Prochlorococcus marinus str. NATL2A: one gene and its partner. The protein of the gene in region 2 binds, or shares a complex with, the protein of the main gene of each other region. Links are inferred from orthologs where the notes say so. Each region holds a gene or a part of one and is shown on either strand. Other genes may lie near its edges. The genes, in order: hisH and hisF.

Region 1 (3,218 bases), 760 kb from region 2 along the record:
CTCTTCCAAAAACTAAAGCTATTGTATCTTCTCTTTCTGATTTAAGACCCCAGCTCAAAGCATCTTTATTTGAATTAAGAGGGATTTCTCCATGTTCTTTTCTACCGCAAGTGGCAATAATTCTTGAACAGTCTGAAAGTGCTGAATTTAGATCTTCATACACTTTTGCTTTCTCTAAGATCTTCAATCCTCTTACAGCCATCTTTTTTGCTTCTTGAGCTAAATAATCGCATTTAGGTGAAACTAGTCGTAATTCATGAACACTAAAGTTTTCACAGAGTCTTGCAACACTCCCAACATTGATTGGCCCCGCTGGCTCGACAAGTATTACTTTTAGAGTTTTATTTATAGCCACTATTAATTGAGTGAATGCATATACTCCAGCAGATCAGCCATTGATTGAGGTTCGATTTCAAAACTTGGCATTGGTGGAGTCAATCCTCGAATAACTTGATTAATAATCTTTTTATCACTCATTTCTTGAGTCGCTTCATGGAGGTCGGGCCCTACAAAACCTTGAGCTGAGATCCCATGGCAACCGACACAATTGATTTTGAATAATTTACTTCCTGACAAAGAGTCACCTTGAATAGATAAAGTTTCAGTTATGAAAGGATCTTGCTTGAAATCCCCCATTCTCCAAAAAAAAATTAATAGGATTAGAGTGGCAGAAGTTAATAAAAATATTCTCCAAGAGCTAATTTCTTGGTTCTCCTTAATTAATGCTTTTGATGACGGAAGATTCACTAAAACCTCTTTGACATGAAAGAATTGGGATTATTAATCATAAAAGTACGAGCCAATGATTGAGCCTCTGCTATGTGGGATTGTTCTTGGACTAGTTCCCATAACATTATTAGGCCTTTTTGTTAGTGCATGGAATCAGTACCGTCGGAGCAGTTCTATGCCTGATTGGGAATAAGAAAAATGAGAGAGGTGCTTCCATAAAATTTCTCTTTATTTAATTTCCACCCATTATGTATTCTTGGTATTGATTTTGACGAGCATTCGCATATCAAAGTAGTTGATTCTTTAATCCATTCTTTAGATAATAAAAGTTCTTGAGTAATTTCATATACTTCAGATTCGTATGGAGGATCTAGAAAAACAAAATCAAATTTTTCAGCAAATTTTTCAGGATTTTGGCAATTTTTAACAAACTGAATTTTTTGACTTTTTGGTCCTTTTTTGAGAAATGAGATCAATTCATTGCAAATGACTTCAATATGTATTGATTGATCCATAGTATTTGATACATCAATAAGGTTTTTTTTGCATATTTTTGCAGTTTCCCTCTGCTTTTCAATTGCAAGAACCCTCTTTACTCCTTTTTGCAGAGCCTCACATGCCATTGCTCCACTTCCACTGCAAAGATCTAGCCAACTTGCTCCTCTAAGCTTGTTCCCAAGAATATTTATTAGTGCCTCTCTTACTTTTGAGGAGGTTGGTCTTGTCTTTTGGCTTAAAGGACTTTCTATCCTTTTCCCAGACATTAATTTCAATTTCCCTTTCAAACTAAAATTTGTTTTTTTTTAACCAATTAATCCAATTAAAAATAATTTTTTGTCCTGCGACTCCTGACTTTTCGGGATGAAACTGACAGGCACCAGTATTTTTATGCCAGACCATAGATGAGACATCAGTTTTACCAAATTTTGTTACAGCTACGGTATGTTTTGGTTCTAAAGGACATGCTGAGTAGGAATGGACGAAATACATCCAATTAGAACCAGGATAATTTTCTAGAATAGGACATTCATTTGTTTTATATATTGGAGACCAACCAATATGCGGAATCCTTTCGTCTTTTTCTTGAGGTAATCTGCGAATATGACCTTTGATAACTCCTAATCCTTCTGAAGTCCCTTCATCACTAGCCTCAAATAAAAGCTGTAATCCTAAACAAATTCCAAAAAGTGGTTTACCATTATTTACCCAGTCAATTATTGAAGGTACTAGTTCAGTTTTTCTTAAATTCATCATTGCGGGATCAAAAGCACCAACTCCTGGAAGAATTAAAGCATCACAAGACTGAAGTGTTTTGATATCAGAAATAATATCTAAAGGCTGATTAAACCTTTTAAATGCTTGTTGAACGGAAAAAAGATTACCCATTCCATAATCTATTAATCCAATTTTTGTCAAAAGATTTACCTATGAATCATTTGAAATGGGCTCTAGAAATTCTAAATTTTGGGATTAGAGATGTTTGGAAATTGTTCCTGAGAGGGTGGCTTTAGGGACTGCTCCCACAACGGTATCTACTTTCTGACCTCCTTTAAAGATCATCAGCGTTGGGATGCTTCTTATCCCATACTGACTAGCAACATTAGGATTCTCATCGGTATTCAATTTGTAAACTTTTATTTTGCCTTCAAAGTCTTTTGAGATCTCTTCGACAATTGGAGCAACCATTCTGCATGGTCCGCACCAAGGTGCCCAAAAATCAACCAAAACAGGAACATCGCTCTGGAGGACTTCTTGTTCGAAAGAGGAATCAGTTACTGCAGAAGCTGTGGACATACCTTAGAAGTCTTAAGAACTTGATCATAACAATTGTATTTTGCCTATAAAAAGTTTTGCTGCCATTTTTAAACGAAGTTTGAATATTCATTAGGCCCCTTTTAATAGGAAAAACCCGAACAAGTCGGGCATTTTTAAGTGTGAGGAGTGTGAGAGCAAAGGCTCTCACTACTCAATTGTAGCCATTGTATTTAATTCTGAAATCTTTCGGTAGCTTTATTTTCCCATTCCAAGCTGTTGCGCCTTTTGGTAAACCTTTCCTTCTGTTAACAAAGAAGGTGCGATAACTACCTCAACATTTTGCATTTCCTTGATATTAGTCGCGCCTAGAGTTCCCATTGAGGTTTTTATTGCTCCTAACAAATTGTGGGTTCCATCATCAAGAATTGCTGGTCCACAAAGAATACTTTTTAAACTACCGGTTGTTCCAACTTGAATCCTTGTACCTCTTGGTAGAACAGGACTTGGTGTTGCCATACCCCAATGAAAACCTTTACCTGGAGCCTCATGAGATCTTGCGATAGGGGAACCAATCATCACTGAATCAGCACCACATGCTATGCATTTGCAAATATCCCCACCAGTGATAATTCCTCCATCAGCAATAATTGGGACATATTTCCCACTTTCTTTTTGAAAATCATCCCTTGCAGCAGCGCAATCAGAAATAGCAGTTGCTTGAGGAATTCCAACTC
Region 2 (3,243 bases):
ATAGTGTCTAATTAAAATTGATTTTAGAAGACTTAAAGCATAAAAAAAAAGAAAAAAAAGAGCAGTCAATTTATACATGTTTAGAGGAAATCAAGTCTTCATGGAAAGGGAATGTCGGGGGACTTATTCAAGATTGGGTAGCAATAGCTGGGGAACAACTCGCATTTAATAGCACACCACTCAATATTCAAAATAAAATTTTAACGATTGGAGCAAGTCATCCTCAGTGGAGACAGGCTATCCAGTACAACCGCTTAGAATTAATTGCGTCTTTAAAATCATATGGCTATCAAATAAAAGAGATTCGGATTAGACAACATTACCCCAAAGATTTAGTTACAAGGGAGAGTGAAAAAGAAATATGGGAAAAGCACCCAAGTAGAACTGATAAGACTGGAATCACCAATTGTCCTATTTGCAAAGTCCCATCTCCCAAGGGAGAAGTTAAATTATGGGGTAAATGTAGTTTTTGTAGAAGAAAAGAATTGAGAATAGATTGAACGATTTTGATTCAGGCTTCAAGTAATAAAATCCCCATTTGTCCCATTGCTAATGTTTGGTATTTTGCTTTTTTGAAGCCCGCAGAAAGTGCCAAATGAATTTGTTTTTCACCAGAGGGAAAGTTAACTAAGCTTTTTTTTATATATGAATATTCTTTTCCTAAACCGAAAAGAGATGAAATTGGAACAACATAAAAACTTAAATAAATCTTTTGGAATAGCCCTTGTATAGAGGTTCCTTCAAAAGATCTAAAATCTAATATCCCAGCTCTTCCTCCTGGTTTCAAAATTCTAAAAGCCTCTTCAAGGCCTGAATAAGGGCTGGAAAGATTCCTTAAGCCATAGGCCATTAAAAGGCCATCAAATTGATGAGATGTGAGATTTGTTTCTAGAGCATCACCATTTATCCATTCAATTGAAGAATAGTTTTGCTTAGATCTTTCCCTCGCAACTACTAATGCTTGAGAAGCTGAATCTATTCCAGTAATATTTTTAGAACTTTTTATATATCTAGCCAAAAGTATTGACATATCGCCAGTTCCACAACAAAGATCTATCCATTTCTCTCCAAAAGTTGGATTAAGAATATCCAATAATCTTGTTTTCCAAAACCTATGCAATCCAAAGCTAAATATATCATTTAAAAAATCATATTTTGAAGAAATTGAATTAAACATTTCTTCTATAGCTTTAGTATTACCAGGCCTCATGTAAATACAGAAAAAAACTTAGATAGCAAAAAAATTTTAAGGTTAAAAACATCGATTTTACATCCTTTGATGAGAATATTTATCATTCAATTGGTCTTATAGGTAAATTTTCCTTAATCAAATATTCTTTTATTTCTCTGATAGTTAATTGTCCATCATGCAATAAAGAAGCCAAAAGAGCAGCTGAAGATTTCCCAAGAGTAAAAGCCTCTTTAATGTGCCTCAAGCAACCAGCGCCTCCCGAAGCTATTACTGGTATTGGAACTTTATCAGCAATACATTTAGTGAGTTCTATGTCATAACCATTTTGAGTTCCATCACCGTCCATGGAGGTTAATAGAATTTCACCTGCTCCCATCTCAAAAACTTTTTCTGCCCATTCAATCGCATCTAAGCCAGTATTATTCCTTCCCCCACTCACATAAACGTCCCACTTATTAGGAATATTTTTGTTCTTTTTTGCATCTATTGCGACCACAATACATTGAGATCCAAAACGATTTGCCCCTTTAGAAATCAACGAAGGGTCTTTAACAGCACTAGAGTTTAAACTTACTTTGTCAGCTCCTGCTCGTAGCAATTCATTAATTCCATTCAATGAACTTATTCCGCCACCAACAGTGAAAGGAATGGTTACTGATTCGGATGTTCGTCTAACCATATCAACCAAAGTAGATCTTTTCTCGTATGTAGCTGTTATGTCAAGGAAGACCAATTCATCTGCTCCAGCCTTGCTATATCTACATCCCAATTCAACTGGATCACCTGCATCACGCAATCCAACAAAGTTAACCCCCTTCACTACCCGTCCGTTTGAAACATCAAGACAAGGAATCAATCTTAAAGCAACCATGATTTTTAAACGGAGGAACTGTTAAGGTGCCGAAATCAAGTAATTTAATTCCATGGCTAAGCCAACCTCCCTTTCAAGGATAGGTTCAAAAATTAAAGTTAATATTGAACGTGTCCAGGACCGCATACCTTCTTATTTGATAGACCAACTATCAGAAGACCCAAGAGGCACTGTAATCGATTATAAGATGACAGATGGAAGGGGTGGAATTGGTGTGGTTATTAAAATGAATGACGGGAGCAAACATTGGTTCTTCGAAGATGAAGTTTCTTAACCCTGAGATTACAAAGTGAGCGATGCTAGGCAACTCCTTGGGATAAAAGGAGGTTCTGAAACAACAAACATATGGAAGCTTCGTTTGCAATTGATGAAGCCCATCACATGGATTCCCTTGTTATGGGGAGTCATATGTGGAGCAGCGGCCAGTGGCAATTATCACTGGGAATTAAGCAACATTCTTGCTTCGATAAGTTGCATGTTTATGAGCGGCCCACTCTTAACTGGATATACCCAAACAATAAATGATTACTTTGATAGAGAAATTGATGCAATAAATGAACCTAATAGACCAATACCTTCAGGGGCAATTTCTCTGTTCCAAGTAAAATGTCAAATTTGGGTTTTACTAATAGCCGGTCTTGGAGTTGCCTATTTATTAGATTTGTGGGCACATCACACGATTCCTTCCGTCCTTCTTTTGGCTTTGGGAGGTTCATTTGTAAGTTTTATTTACTCAGCACCACCTTTAAAACTTAAACAAAATGGTTGGCTTGGTAATTATGCACTTGGTGCGAGCTATATAGCTCTTCCTTGGTGGGCTGGACAGGCTCTATTTGGACATTTAACGTGGACAACGGCCCTGCTTACTCTTGCCTACAGCTTGTCAGGTCTAGGGATTGCGGTGATAAATGATTTTAAAAGCGTGGAAGGGGATAAAAGCCTTGGGCTTGAATCACTTCCTGTTGTTTTTGGTATTAAAAATGCAAGTCGTATTAGCGCAGGAATGATAGATATCTTTCAGCTGGCAATGGTAGTAGTTTTAATAGCTATAGGACAACATTTTGCATCTGTCATTCTGGTTTTACTAATAATTCCTCAAATCACATTCCAAGACATATGGCTATTACGCGATCCATTAAAATTTGATGTTAAATACCAAGCCAGTGCACAACCATTTCTA

Evidence for each region.
Region 1: the proteins of hisF (region 2) and hisH are in contact, whole or in part, in a crystal structure (PDB 6RU0), measured with the Thermotoga maritima proteins. The link is inferred for Prochlorococcus marinus str. NATL2A from one-to-one orthologs. Residues at the interface, in WP_004080486.1 of Thermotoga maritima: Met1, Leu2, Ala3, Arg5, Ser40, Glu41, Asp45, Glu46, Ala70, Glu71, Ile73, Asp74, Ile75, Pro76, Phe77, Asp98, Lys99, Ser122, Gln123, Glu161, Thr195, Leu196, Asn247, Arg249, Glu251; in WP_004080484.1 of Thermotoga maritima: Asn15, Arg18, Arg22, Arg117, Leu118, Pro119, His120, Met121, Gly122, Trp123, Asn124, Asn134, Gly135, Tyr136, Tyr138, Val140, Tyr158, Glu180, Lys181, Ser182, Ser183, Lys184, Ile185.

What each region holds. Positions count from the first base shown.
Region 1 is NC_007335.2:1,190,586-1,193,803, reverse strand. The notes cover bases 331-3,218. They hold hisH (imidazole glycerol phosphate synthase subunit HisH), read right to left. Parts: upstream 2,146-3,218; coding sequence 1,516-2,145; downstream 331-1,515. Other genes in these bases: PMN2A_RS06620 (GuaB3 family IMP dehydrogenase-related protein), read right to left, coding at 2,740-3,218; trxA (thioredoxin), read right to left, coding at 2,200-2,523; rsmD (16S rRNA (guanine(966)-N(2))-methyltransferase RsmD), read right to left, coding at 903-1,493; petG (cytochrome b6-f complex subunit V), read left to right, coding at 803-922; PMN2A_RS06640 (c-type cytochrome), read right to left, coding at 358-747. In the rest of the region: more of PMN2A_RS06645, read right to left, coding at 1-330. UniProt on the Escherichia coli protein: IGPS catalyzes the conversion of PRFAR and glutamine to IGP, AICAR and glutamate. The HisH subunit catalyzes the hydrolysis of glutamine to glutamate and ammonia as part of the synthesis of IGP and AICAR.
Region 2 is NC_007335.2:426,173-429,415, reverse strand. The notes cover bases 179-3,091. They hold hisF (imidazole glycerol phosphate synthase subunit HisF), read right to left. Parts: upstream 2,064-3,091; coding sequence 1,293-2,063; downstream 179-1,292. Other genes in these bases: chlG (chlorophyll synthase ChlG), read left to right, coding at 2,353-3,091; petP (cytochrome b6f subunit PetP), read left to right, coding at 2,116-2,337; ubiE (bifunctional demethylmenaquinone methyltransferase/2-methoxy-6-polyprenyl-1,4-benzoquinol methylase UbiE), read right to left, coding at 512-1,210; PMN2A_RS02280 (DUF721 domain-containing protein), read left to right, coding at 179-500. Also shown: more of PMN2A_RS02280, read left to right, coding at 18-178; more of chlG, read left to right, coding at 3,092-3,243.